4 regions of the Undibacterium sp. TC4M20W genome follow, and region 3 is predicted to be linked to each of the others. Evidence: predicted binding sites of a transcription regulator. Region 3 holds the regulator's gene; each other region holds the start of a gene.
What was found. The regulator LexA, encoded in region 3, represses DNA repair genes until DNA is damaged. The targets are predictions, from matches to a motif close to ACTGTATNNNNATACAGT.

Region 1 (3,383 bases), on a different contig from region 3:
GATCACCAATGCGATCCGTGGAAGGCTCAGATCAGATAGTTCGCCGATTGGTTGAATTCAGCGAGATATCTTACGCCAAGGTCAGAGAGAGTATTTCTCTAGCTCTTGACGATATGGGAACAAACGTATTTACACCGTTTGAGCTGATGCAACGCGCCATAGCACCATATGAAGACACTCTCAGTTTCCTGTTAGAGCAAACCTCTGCAAATAAGGTGGCCATGCGATTTAGAATTCGAACAAATGCGAATCTACATAACATGACAAATCACTGGCGAGAGTCTCTATCAGACGTTCCTCATGAAGTTACCACAGAATTTGAAGAGACCATAGATACAACCGACGGCAAGAACGTCGAAGTCGCCTTCGTAAAACAAGCGGAGGGCAAATGACTACAATGCCCAACACCACTGCACTCAACACAGTAACGACAGTTGATAGTGTTGTCAGCTATCTTTCTACGAACGGTATCGACAATAAAGCAATTTGGGCGCACTTAGATCGCACTGATCGTATAAAAGTAAAAAAATTACTTTCAGAATTGGATGCTATTGATGCAGAAATTTTTGATAAAGATGCGCATAAACCATTGAGCAATAAGCAATTTCAAGCAGACAAGTCTGGGCGTAAAGGGAAAAAATTTGAAGAATTGACTACTGAATTACTTCAAGGCCTAACTTGTTTCAAGGCCAAACACAATGTTTTCACAGATGTTAATCAGATCGACGTTCTTGTAACATTGCAGCCAAATGCAAGTATTGTCCCAAGTATTCGAAAGTGGGGAGATCGAATCATTTGCGAATGCAAATTTCATGACAAAGGGGTAAGCGTGGATTGGGTTGAGAAACTAGCGACGATACTTGGAAATAACTCAGCTTCAGTTGGCATCTTGATTTCGAAAAAAGGAATTGCAAGAAAAGGGCCGGGAGCAAACACCACACATTTATTACATCTACTTGCGGTCCAAGGAAAATTCATCATTTCGCTGAGCCGTAATGATTTGGAGGACTGCGTAAATGGAAGTGGATTGTTGGAATTATTAGTGGACCGCTATGTAGAAGTTGGCATGGGCATTCCTCAATTCATGAGATAACTTCTCAAAAAAAATTGACTTAAAGCTCGAATTTTTACTTAAACTTAACGAAAAAATATTCCACAATTAAAATTTTAAACAAACAGATAGTATTCGTATTAAGAAGATATAGACGGGGTCGTCACTGGTTGAATTACCCCAGTCTGCCTAGCCTACTTCCCACTTCTTGGCTAAGGCCCTCTTCACATTCCGGCTCATAAAATCCGGATAGAGTTGTTTAAATAAAGTCTTAGCTTACAATTTTTACCCATTCTGTAACAAGCCAACACAAAAATTGTAACCACTCTTATTGTATGCAGCTTGTAGTTTGACGCCCTATATTGACTGAAATGGTTACTTAAAAATATAACCTTGCTTGGCTTTCAGTGATATGGCAATTCCCGTTTATCAATACCTATGCTCATCCACCAAATGCTTATTAAAACTGTACTTGCTGCCGCCTTGCAGCACATCAGTCAGGCGCTTGGGGTTGGCGGATGAGATGAAAATGTCGGCGATGCCGTCCTTAACGCGGAACTTGGTGGCGGGGCTTAGGATGTTGTTGGCTTTGATCATCAGGTGGCGGATGATTTTGGCTTTTTCGCTGCAGATGAGGAAGTGGTTTTCTTTTCTGAAGTTGGTCAGGGGGATGTTGAGCCACCAGCCTTCGTCGTTGCCGTAGCGGACGACTTGGGAGAATTGGGTGTTGCCTTCGTTGAGGACGTTGGCTTGCAGGGAATCGTTGGCGATTTGGATGGCTTCGGCTTTGTTCATTTTTTGTCTTCTTTGGCGTTTGGTTGGGGTTCAGTGGTTAAATTGCTACTGGGTCTGCGATGAAAACCCATCCCCATCCCTGCCTTCCACTGCGCTGCAAGTATGCAGCTTAGATATTTGTGGCGCAAAACATGTTTTGCGAATTCCCACAAATATCCCCTTGAAGGGGAAGGAGTTTCAAGCCGTTATTGTAAACGCTTAAGCCTGCAATTTAGCTTGTTGGTTTACTGTGGCTCTTACATTGCGTTAAACTGTATGCATATACAGTTATTTAAACGCTATCCCCTGCCTCATGCTTGCCAATCTGGATCATCCTTTTTACTACCTTGAAAACTTCCAGGCCGTGCTGGACTGGGTGGGTGGGCGCTATGCGGATTTATTGGCTGGCGATGAACAAGAATTTATTGCGCAGTTTGGCAGCCTGCCGCAGGCGTCGCGGGCTTTGTTTGTGCGGATGGTGATGCGCAAGGGTTGCGTGTTCAGGGCCAGCAAGCTGGTGTATACCGAGATTGGTGAGACTTGTGCGGCCATGCAGGCGCTGGTGGATGTGGGCTGGGTGCAGGCTGATCCAGAGCTCGATATTGCGGGCTTGTTTGATTTGCTGCAAAAGCCTGAACTGGCGCTGGTGTTGGCGATGACATCTGCCGAAAAGAAATTGCCCAAGGCTGAGCAACTGGGCTTGTTTAGCTTGCGGTATATAGCTAGCCAGGCTTTTTCTGCGTGGTGCTCGGGTGCTGTCAGTGCTGTGGGCGATGTGGCTTATCAGATTGTGAACAAGGATTTGTGTGACCGTTTGCGGCTGCTGTTTTTTGGTAACCTGTATCAGGACTGGTCTGAGTTTGTATTGTCTGACCTGGGTATTTTTCAATATGAGAAGGTGGAATTTTCTGCGGCCTCGCGTGGCTTTGGCTGTCGTGCGGACATTGATGCTTATCTGGCTTTGTATGCCTGTCGTGAGGCTTTTCATGCAGAGCAGCCGGTGCCTGAGGTGCTGGCGCAACTAGCTGGTTTGCATGACTTGGACAATGTCTGGCTGGCCAGCCGCCGTAACCGCTTGCTGTACCAGATTGGTGAACATCTGGAAAAGCAAAAGGACTGGGCGCTGGCGCAGCAGGTGTATGCTGGTTGCACTTACCCTGGAGCGCGCTTGCGGGCCATACGTGTGCTGGAAAAAAGCGAACAGACACAGGCTGCCTATGATTTGCTGAGGCTGGCACAGCAAGCGCCTGAGAGTGAGGCAGAACATCAGCAGATGTTGCGTATCGCGCCACGCCTCAGTCGTAAACTTGGGCTGGCTAAAGTTGCCAGAGCGGCCCGCACATCACCTACAGAACTGGCCTTGCGCCTGCCCTTCCCGCAAGAAGATTATGTGGTTGAGTATGTGGTGCGTGATCATTTGCATACAGATGATGCGCCGGTGTTTTATGTGGAGAATGCGCTTATCAATTCCCTGTTTGGTTTGTTGTGCTGGCCTGTGATTTTCAAGGCGATACCGGGGGCTTTTTTTCATCCTTTCCAACGTGAGCCTGTGGATTTA
Region 2 (3,383 bases), on a different contig from region 3:
CAGTGACAGACTGGAACGCAGCAGGTATGTAACTATCTCTTAAAGTTGCCCAGGCATACTTGCGCTACACTCAATTCTTGCCCACGCTAGCCTTATGCCATGAGTGTACGGTTGTTCCGTTTTCTTTTTATCATCGCAGCCAGTTTGTCAGGTGCGTCGTCTCTGGCCGCCGACAGGCCTGTCATGCAACTCGCCTCACTGGAGTGGGCACCGTATGTGGGCTCACATCTGCCCGATGAAGGCTTGACGTCAGTCATCGTCAAAGCGGCGGCCTTGCAGGCGGGGATGGACACCCATATCAGTTACACACCCTGGAGCCGTGCCGTGCAACTGGGGCAGAATGATCCTTCTTACGCTGGCTATTTCCCTGCATTTTATTTAAAGGAACGGGAAAAAACCTGCTATTTCTCGGCGCCGCTGGGCACCAGCGCCATCGGCTTGGCATCGTTGAAAGACAGGCATTTCGACTGGAAAAATTATGCTGATCTGAAAGGCCTGACCGTAGGCGTGGTACAAGACTATGCCAATGGTGAAGAATTTGATGCCCAGGTCAAAAAAGAACAATTGAGACTTGATGTGGCACCATCAGACATCAGCAATTTGCGCAAACTGATGGCAGGGCGGGTGGATGTGGTCGTCATCAGCAAGGATGTCTTGCGGCAGTTGCTGATCACTGAGACCAGTTTAAAGAACGGGCAGGAAAGCATTATTTTCCATCCCAAAGAAGTCATCAATTTTTCCCTGCACATCTGCTTCCAGCGTAATGAACGGGGATTAAAATATCAACAACTCATCAATCCTTATCTGGAAAAACTCAATCTCAGGAAAATTGAAAACCTGTATTTCCAGCAAATGCAGAGTGCACAACCGTAACATTCATTCCAAAGATTAGTAATCAAGTGTCATCAAACAGCATGCCCTGGCTGACTTGCCGCTCATTGCTGACATCCGCCTCTCTGATCAGGGCACTGGCCCTTACGCCCAGCAAGCGAAAGCGGTGTTCCAGCGCCACTCTGCGCAAACATTCTCCTGCCGTCCTGCGTATGACGGCAGGATCAGCCGTGGCAACAGGAATGGTGATGTCACGGGTAGAGATACGAAAATCGGTATAGCGTATCTTGATACCCACGGTTTTGCAGCGGTAACCCTTTTTTGTTAAGTCCCTTGCCAGGCGAGTGCAAAGGTCAGTGAATATCTCGGTCAATACCGCCTTGTCGTGAACGGCGTGCAAGTCGCGGTCAAAGGTAGTTTCCCTGCTGATGACCTTGGGCTCGGACTCTGTAGAAATCTCCCTGTCATCAATGCCGCGCGCCGCGTTATACAGCCAGCCAGCATAATTACTGCCAAAGGTCGTTTGCAGCAGCCCCAGGTCTGCATTGGACAACTCGCCCACAGTGTTGATACCCAGGCTAGCCAGGCGCTCAGTTGCTTTTGGCCCTATGCCATTCACTTTTTTAACGGGCAAGGGCCATATTCGCGTTGGCACGTCTTCCATATTCAATATGGTAAGGCCATCAGGTTTGTCCAGGTCAGAGCCTATCTTTGCCAACAGTTTGTTTGGAGCGACACAAATCGAGCAGGTCAGGCTGGTGGCTTCGGCGACAGCGTGCTTCAGGCTGCTTGCCAGTTCACGCGTTTCTTGCGGATGGTCGCTCAGGTCGATATAGATTTCATCTATGCCGCGATTTTCAATTTTGGGCGCAATCTTGCCGACCGCTTCTTTAAACAACCGGGAATAATGACGATAGGAATCAAAGTCCGTTGGAAGTAAATAAACATCGGGAGCCAGCTTTGCCGCCTTCATGATGCCCATCGCAGAAAATATGCCTAGCGCCCGCGCTGCATAAGTCGAGGTGGTAGCGACACCGCGCCCGACATAGTCCTTGATGCGCGAAAACTCATGCGTGCCATCCCCTTTGGGAATCGGACGATGTGAAGAGCCCCCGCCTATCAATACCGCCTGCCCCTTAAGCTCTGGATATCTTAACAATTCAACAGATGCATAAAATGCATCCATGTCCAGATGGGCAATCCGGCGTGGTTTATTATTCATGACAATCAACAATAGCCTTGTAATAAATCATGGCAAGCATGGTGCTTCCCATCATTGCATGCCGCCGGGTAGCAAGGCCATCGTACTGCGCACTGTATAAACATTTTCAAGAACTGCGCCACTTAAAGAACTAATAAGATTAAAAAGCGAAATTAAAAACAAGATCAAAAACTGGATTAAAAACAGGAATAAGCTATTTTATCCTGAATTGCACAAATAACTGAACATACATACAGCAAAACCCGATTTTTCATCAAACAGAGAATTACAGCCACATACTGTTTAAGCTAAGATAGACTCATCCTGCATTTGTCGCTTTTTCCTGCGTTTTCTAATGGATTAATGATGAAAAAACTGCTTTCCCTGCTTTTTGCATTGAGTCTGGTACTGGCTGTCAGCCCGGCCAGTGCTGCCCCACCTCAGGCTTATGATGAAACTGCCGACGCCCAGGCCGCGATCAACAAAGCGCTGGCAGAAGCCAAAAAAGTCGATAAAAAAGTCCTGGTCATCTTTGGTGCCAACTGGTGCAAAGATTGCCTGGAGCTCGACAAATCCATGCATGGCAAAAATGAGCCTCTGCTGACCACAAAGTTCATCACCGTCAAAGTGAACGTAGGCCAGTTTGACAAAAACAAGGAGCTGGTGGATTTCTATGGTAATCCTACCAAGAAAGGCATACCAGCTGCTGTCTTGCTGAGGCCAGACAATAGCGTGTTGTTTGCCTCCAAAGGTGGCGAATTGTCGAATGCGCGCAAGATGAGTGAGCAGGGCGTCTATGATTTTTTTGACGAAATCACTGCCCTTTACCGCTGAATAGCATAGACAGATATGGAAAAGACTACCAGGCATGTCTGAGTTACCTGCAATGTCAGCCGAGCTTGTACCAGAAGAAACTGAACTGGCGGCATTGCAACGCAGTCACGCCTTGTTGTCCAATTTTTCCCGCTGTCTTCCGGGCATGTTTTATCAGTTCCGCCGTTATCCGGACGCACGTTTTTGCCTGCCCTATGCCAGTGAAGCGGTAGAAACTTTTTTTGGTGTCAAGGCTGAACAATTACGTGAAGATGCCAGCTTCATGTTCGCCAAAGTGCATCCCGATGATTTGCCAAAAATGATTGTGGCCGTGCGCAAGTCCTTTGTCGATCTTAGCCCCTGGCACCAGGAATACCGCATCATTGCAGATGGCCAGCCAGATCGCTGGGTCGTTGGCGACGCCACCCCTGAACGCCTGCCTGATGGCAGTGTACTCTGGCATGGTTTCCTGAGCGACAATACCGAACGCAAACTCACTGAACAAAGACTGCTGGCCGCAGAGCGCCAGCGCAGCCTG
Region 3 (3,383 bases):
CAAACGGCCATCTACACCAGATTTTTGTGTGATTTGTACGGTCAGACCGGACAGTTTTTCGCCTTGAGCTTGAGCTGCTGCCAATTTGGCTGCTGCTGCTTTTTCCAGTTCAGCGCGTTTTGCTTCGAATTCAGCAACTGCAGCTGTCGTAGCACGACGAGCCATACGTTGTGGAATCAAAAAGTTACGTGCATAGCCGTCTTTAACGCGAACTACATCACCCAGATTGCCGAGATTAACGACTTTATCCAACAGAATAACTTGCATATTTTTCTCCTTTACCTTGTCGTCAATTACGCTGTGTGCAAATCAGTGTATGGCAGCAACGCGAGGTAACGTGCACGTTTGATTGCAGTGTCAACTTGACGTTGATACAGCGCTTTTGTACCGGTCAAACGTGCTGGCATGATTTTGCCGTTTTCTTGCACGAAATCTTTCAGTGTGTCGATGTCTTTGTAGTCAACTTTTTCTACATGTGCTGCTGTGAAGCGGCAGAATTTTTTGCGTTTGAACAAAGGGTTTTGTTGTTGACGCTTTTGCTTCAATTTGCTTTTGTCGAATTTTTTACCGAATGCCATTTTTGGCTCCTAATCTAGTAAATGTGTCTCGAATTCAGTGACGTGAAAAACGAGACTTTTGCTATTGCGATTTTTGCGCGCTAAAAAACCGGTGAATTCCATGGGCTGTTCCAAGGCAATTTCTGTAAAACGCTGGGATATTTCACCAGCAGCCATCGCAGAAATTTCAAACTCGACCTGCCGAACTGTGTTCGCCTCACGAGCCTCTGAACTATGCATCAAGGTAGCAGAAGCTATCGGGATACCGGCCGGGGTGTAGCGCAATGCGCTTTTTTCCACAATCCGGGCTACGAGCTTCAGCTGATTCACTATTTTTTTACGCGACCTTTGTCAATTATTAAGCAGCAGGCGCTTCAACACGTTGAGCTTTTGCAGCATCTTCTTTCTGAACAGCTTTCATCATAGGAGAAGGTGTTGTTTCTGCTTTTTTCAATTTGACTGTCAGGTGACGCAAGACAGCATCATTGAATTTGAATGCTGTTTCCAACTCGAGCAGAGTTTCAGCATCGCATTCGATGTTCAAGCAAACATAGTGTGCTTTTGCCAATTTTTGAATCATGTAAGCCAATTGACGACGACCCCAGTCTTCAACGCGGTGGATTTGACCACCACGGGCTACAACACTTGCCTTGTAGCGCTCGATCATTGCAGGAACTTGCTCGCTCTGATCTGGATGTACGATAAATACGATTTCATAATGACGCATATATTCTCCTTGTGGACAATAAAAATAGCCCGCCTCGGCGTCAAGACGAGTGCGGGAAGAGGAAAGCCGACAATAATAACCCAGTTTTTCATATTGATCAATTAGATCAGTGACTTAGGCTATTTATCTGCCAATTCCCGAAGGTAAGTGAGGTATTTTTTTCACATTTCTCAGTAATTGCGGTCATTTTGACTTGCATATTCAGCTTTACTGTATAAAAATACAGACTGCTTGTATATACAGCACCTTAACACTAGAAAACGCCATGCTCAAACTCACTTCCCGCCAGGAACAAATCCTGAACCTGATCAAAGACGCCATTCAAAACACGGGCTTTCCTCCTACCCGTGCCGAGATTGCGACAGAACTGGGGTTTCGCTCCACCAATGCGGCAGAAGAACATTTGCAAGCACTGGCACGCAAAGGCGTTATAGAAATTGCGGCAGGCACTTCACGCGGCATACGCCTGCTGGAGTCAGAGTTGTCCAGCCATATCACAGGCAAGCAACTGGCCTTGCCCCATCCTGCCCTGCTGCAACTAGCCCTGCCACTGGTTGGCCGGGTTGCTGCCGGCTCGCCGATACTGGCAAGTGAACATATAGAATCGACTTACCACGTAGATCCTGCCCTGTTCTCTGCCAAACCAGATTTTTTACTGAAGGTACGTGGCATGTCCATGCGTGACGCTGGCATACTTGATGGCGACTTGCTGGCAGTCAAAAAGGCAGACAGTGCCCGCAATGGCCAGATCGTTGTTGCCCGCCTCGGTGATGATGTTACCGTCAAACGCTATAAAAAAACTGGCAGTTTGATCGAGCTGATGCCAGAAAACCCGGATTATCCTGTGATCAAGATTGGTGATACGGAAGAAGATTTCGCGCTGGAAGGCCTGGCTGTCGGCCTAATGCGCAACTGGGTTTGAGGTCAGCCCGGGCGTGATCCTCCCCTCTCATCCGGATCACGCCCGGCTCGTCCCCAAACTTTTTTGATAGTGGCGCCAAAGGATGCACCTGCTATCAACAGTTCACGTGCTGAATTTGCGAGTTGACATAATCTCAGCCAACCCCCAACAGAATTTACTTGGGGCAGCGCAAAGATCAGAAGCAAAAAGTTCGCGAAACACTACTCCACGCCCACCCAATAGTCTCGCCTTGCAAGACGAGACTATTCATACTGCTAAAAGCATTTCGAGCGCGCATCGCGATAACATAACTAATGAACTCTTTTACGTCACTCTTTATGATTGATGCCTTATAGTTTCGCTGACTCTATACTTGCCGAGATATTGATGTTGATCATGTAAGCGATATTGATCGCAACATTTCTAGCGTACTTTTACAGAAAAACAGGCATTCTTACTTGCATAGGACCTGAGTTGATTTATCCGGATACTGTCAGCTATTCTCCATCCAAATCCAATATCAATTCAGCCTCTGCTTTCTTGCCATAGGCAATCGCATCTTGCGACTTGATGAAGGGTAGTCCATCCTCATCATTCAGAATTAATCCGTTGGACATTGAACACAAGACTGCTGACGCAATAGTCGACGCTATCAGTTCAGTTAAATCACTGTGCGTCGAAAAGGTCACCAGATAATCTCTACCCTTAAGCTGCGGTGTCGCATCTTCGTCCAAAAAATCGTCTTCCAACTCTTCGAAAAAATATTCGAACCCAGTTTCTTCACCCTTGTATATGCAGGGCAAAAACCCGGAAAATTCTTCAACATCAAAATCCGTGTCAATTTGCAGATCAAACTCTGCATCCGCAATTGCTTGCGCCCATCGCTTGGGGATAGGCATTTTCTCTTTTTCTAGAATCACAAAAATATCGACAGACATATTTCACCTGGTAAAAAATCAAATATATGGCTCTTGCTGGAAGCCTCGTGCAATTCCGGCTTTTACCATTTCTATCCGTTCGGGAGTCGGATGATAGCCACGCTTCCCAACGTAGGCCACATACGTTTCATATGAACGAACTGTCGGAAACCAGGGTAGAGCGTATTTATCAATTAATTCCAATACAGATCTCAAAACTTGTTCAATATCTTCCTCATTTTCGACAGAAAACATTGGGTCGCTAAACATATTTTTGGGAA
Region 4 (3,383 bases), on a different contig from region 3:
CCGGGCAGGGTGGCGGAGCTTTCTTGATGACAGAAATCCAATGATTGGCAATATCCGCCCTATGGTCCGCTTGTGGCGCTGGCTGCAAGACATTATCTTCGCCCAGACGGGCAACCAGGAGTTCAAGCAAGCGTTTATGTTCATTTGCCTGTCCACCAGGTTCAGGGAATAATGTATAGCTTTGTGCTTCGCGCAAGATGGTCTGTTTTACTTCCAGCAGCATACCAATGGCGGCACTATGCAGCTTGAGCTGGTTGAATTTTTCTTTAAACAAACTCAGCAGATGCGACTCTTGCCAGCATGCTTGTGCCAGTTGCAGATCAAACATGGTCGGCGGGATGGCCTGGCGACCACGTTCATGCAATAACTCCATGTGTATATGCGTAACTGCCAGTTGCTGCGCTGCCAGCCATCCCAGCAACTGGGCCAGCAGACTGCGGGCAAAAATGAGAAGTGATTCTGCAAGCTCTATACGGTCTGGCAATTCAATTTTGACTTTGAATTCTGGGGCTGCCAGATACCATTCGTGTACTTCGGCCTGCTCACCATAGGCTTGATCCAGCTCCATGAGTAAAGCCTTGCCGCAACGTCTCTGCAGGCCGGGGCGGGGTAATTGCCGTAAATCCCGCAGGCTATAACAGGCTATGCCCTGCAATAATTCAGTCAAAGGCTGAGCTGCCGTGAGCAATTTGACTGGTAGCCTATCCAGGCGCTGGCTCAATCTTTGCAGTTTAAAGACATGCTGCCCTCTGGGTAATTTGCGCGATGCCTGCTTGGCCAATAACCAGGCAGCCCTGGCAACGGGAGCAATGCCAGTCGTTGCCGTATAACCCAGAATGCGCATGCTTTCCAGCATGCGTTTACGCAAAGCGCGTACACCCCCAAACAAACTCAGACTGGCACTGATATCAACCAGTATACAATCATCTTCTGCCAGACAGACTTGTGGCGAGTATTGCAGCAATGCAGTTGCCACTGCCTGCAGTGCCAGTTTTTCTTTATTGTGATCACGCTGATAATAATCAGCATCGGCAGACAGCATTTGCACGCCACCCGCACGCATATTCAAGCGTATGCCAGCCTGATCGGCAGATTCAGACATGGACGTTACCCGACCTTGATGGAGTATCACACTGACTTGTGTCTCTTGCTGAGCAAACAAGGGAGTGACAAACACCTCAAGCTGGAGTAAAGGCAGGTGAACGGCTATCCACAGTGGTGGGCAAGTTGCCATAGTTTGTCGCAAGTTTTTCTTTGCCTGGATGAGCATAGGCATACAAATAAGGATGATCGGGCACATGCAATGCAAGCGGCGCATCGCGCTGGCTGCCACGGCGTTTGAGTATGCCCAGCTCCAGACCATATTGGCTGGTCTGGACACTCAATCGCAAGGGAGCGGGAGAGGCTTGCTGTGCCGCCCGCATGTCACGCATCAAAAAGAATAAAGTCTCCGAGCTTTGTGCTGCCAGGTGCAATCGACGCAAAGCTTCACTGCGGATGCTGGATGTCCAGAACAACAGCGCGCCACAACTGCTATTGCGCAACACCTGCTCAGCCGCCCACAAGGCATCAACATGCTTTTGACAGCGTATCCATATCAACTGCGATGATTGCAAACCTGTACATGCAAAAGCCAATGCTTGCGGTACATAAGGTGGCGTCAACAAAACAATGGGACGACCATCAAGTTGGCTTAAGGCGGGCTTGAGCAAGCTGAGCTCGGCCGTGCCAATCTGTGGCAACAAAATCTCGGTTAATTGCCCCTGCGGCCAACCATTGCCCGGCAGTTCATTATTGAGTTCTGCATAGCCACTGGGCAAATAGCCACCCTGACCACGCGCCAGTTGCGATGCACGCCATAATGCGGGGTGTATGCGTTCAGGAGGAAGTGAGGAAACGTGGGTCATATTACATATACTGATTAAATATACAGTATATGTAATATGGCGACAGACTTCAAAGTTTATTTTATGTGCCCGCGCTATGTGACTGGAGCAAGAAATTGCAGGGAGGTGAGAAAACCACAGTTTTTAAAATACTGATTGCGCATACAGTAGTTTGTGTTAAAGTTCGTCCATGGATGAACGCATGGCTGTTTTGATGAAGTTCCTCTATCACATACCAACCGATATGGAGATTGAAATTATGGCAAACCTCGAACAGTCTTTTGATACACGCTTTAGTCTGCAATTCGCACCTAGCTCTTTTGTGATGCGCTTGGGACGTCGCGAAATTTTTGTCTGCCGCGACTTCCGGCAGCGTTCTTACTATGTCAATCCTGTCCTTGATTGCAGTACAGGCATACAGGCCGGGCATCTGGAAATGCTGGTACTGCGCAAGTGGCTGGTTATTTTGTCCAAAGCAAACTGGTAAGTTCAGGCTATCAATTTATCCGTTAATGAAGTGAACAAATTTCTACTGCAAACGCTACCCAGATATTGCGGGAGTGTTTGCAGCAGTTTGCTCCCATGAGGGTAAATGTTTAGCTGATATAGATCAGAATAAGATCTCAATATTCAAATCTAAGCCCGCAAGAATGGCCCGGAACCTGGCCAGGTTTGATCGGTAATAGGGGCTGCCAATGCTTCGTCGCATCCCTGTGCTGCACTCCACGCCAGATAACGGCCACAACGCTGCGTATCCTCCAGTGTATGGACGTAGGTGATTTTACCCCAGCGCATGCGCATGAATTGCATTACTACATTCTTGTAGGGCCCATCCGGCTGGTGCGGAACAATGAAATCCAGCACTGCATGAATACGGGTATTCCAGGGCGGTCCAATGACTCCAACTTCTTTTACTTCAAATTGTAATCCTGGGAACAAACGGTATAAGCGCTCCCACCATAAAGCCATAGATACGCGTGAATTACGCAAACCAGAAATCGGCGAATCTCCTTCAAAGCGATATGCAAAATCAGTAGCCAGGCTATCCAGCATCAGGCTGACATCGCCTGTGTTGATAGCAGCAAAGGTTTTACGAAGTTTGTTCTCAACGATATAAGCATACATGGTGAACTTTCACTGGCATAATGCAAGTAATGTAAACAGTTAACTTGCATCAAGCAAGCTAAATTATGGAGCGCAGTTCGTTTTCTGATTTTTCCTGTTCTATAGCCCGCACATTGGAAGTCATTGGTGAGTGGTGGTCATTGTTGATCTTGCGCGACCTGTTTCTGGGGTTTGAGCGTTTTGATGATATCCAGCGCAATCTTGGCGTGGCATCCAATATTCTGACCGCCCGGTTGAAAAAAATGATGGAGCAGGGCATTGTCGAGCGACATACCGATGCGCAGGATAAACGTGTCTGGCGTTATAGCCTGACGCAGCAAGGGCGGGATTTATATCCAGTATTACTGGCATTGACTGCCTGGGGAGATAAAT

Region 1: ACO0LL_RS20795 (VRR-NUC domain-containing protein) is a predicted target of LexA. The motif match lies at 2,097-2,114, and genes of this name have one in related genera.
Region 2: ACO0LL_RS19915 (DNA polymerase Y family protein) is a predicted target of LexA. The motif match lies at 2,273-2,290, and genes of this name have one in related genera.
Region 4: imuA (translesion DNA synthesis-associated protein ImuA) is a predicted target of LexA. The motif match lies at 1,917-1,934, and genes of this name have one in related genera.

Annotation. Positions count from the first base shown of each region.
Region 1 covers NZ_JBMPPI010000020.1:30,159-33,541, reverse strand. Annotated here, with positions in the region: gene ACO0LL_RS20810 (hypothetical protein) at 1-392, shown strand, start outside; gene ACO0LL_RS20805 (hypothetical protein) at 389-1,093, shown strand; gene ACO0LL_RS20800 (hypothetical protein) at 1,481-1,846, opposite strand; gene ACO0LL_RS20795 (VRR-NUC domain-containing protein) at 2,139-3,383, shown strand, end outside.
Region 2 covers NZ_JBMPPI010000018.1:77,785-81,167, forward strand. Annotated here, with positions in the region: gene ACO0LL_RS19905 (HD domain-containing protein) at 1-43, shown strand, start outside; gene ACO0LL_RS19910 (substrate-binding periplasmic protein) at 100-873, shown strand; gene ACO0LL_RS19915 (DNA polymerase Y family protein) at 896-2,053, opposite strand; gene ACO0LL_RS19920 (thioredoxin family protein) at 2,399-2,866, shown strand; gene ACO0LL_RS19925 (PAS domain-containing protein) at 2,901-3,383, shown strand, end outside.
Region 3 covers NZ_JBMPPI010000014.1:111,379-114,761, forward strand. Annotated here, with positions in the region: gene rplI (50S ribosomal protein L9) at 1-267, opposite strand, end outside; gene rpsR (30S ribosomal protein S18) at 294-578, opposite strand; gene priB (primosomal replication protein N) at 588-887, opposite strand; gene rpsF (30S ribosomal protein S6) at 916-1,284, opposite strand; gene lexA (transcriptional repressor LexA) at 1,550-2,206, shown strand; gene ACO0LL_RS17660 (hypothetical protein) at 2,683-3,123, opposite strand; gene ACO0LL_RS17665 (hypothetical protein) at 3,142-3,383, opposite strand, start outside.
Region 4 covers NZ_JBMPPI010000003.1:248,094-251,476, forward strand. Annotated here, with positions in the region: gene ACO0LL_RS05580 (Y-family DNA polymerase) at 1-1,246, opposite strand, end outside; gene imuA (translesion DNA synthesis-associated protein ImuA) at 1,179-1,907, opposite strand; gene ACO0LL_RS05590 (hypothetical protein) at 2,146-2,373, shown strand; gene ACO0LL_RS05595 (nuclear transport factor 2 family protein) at 2,523-3,011, opposite strand; gene ACO0LL_RS05600 (winged helix-turn-helix transcriptional regulator) at 3,077-3,383, shown strand, end outside.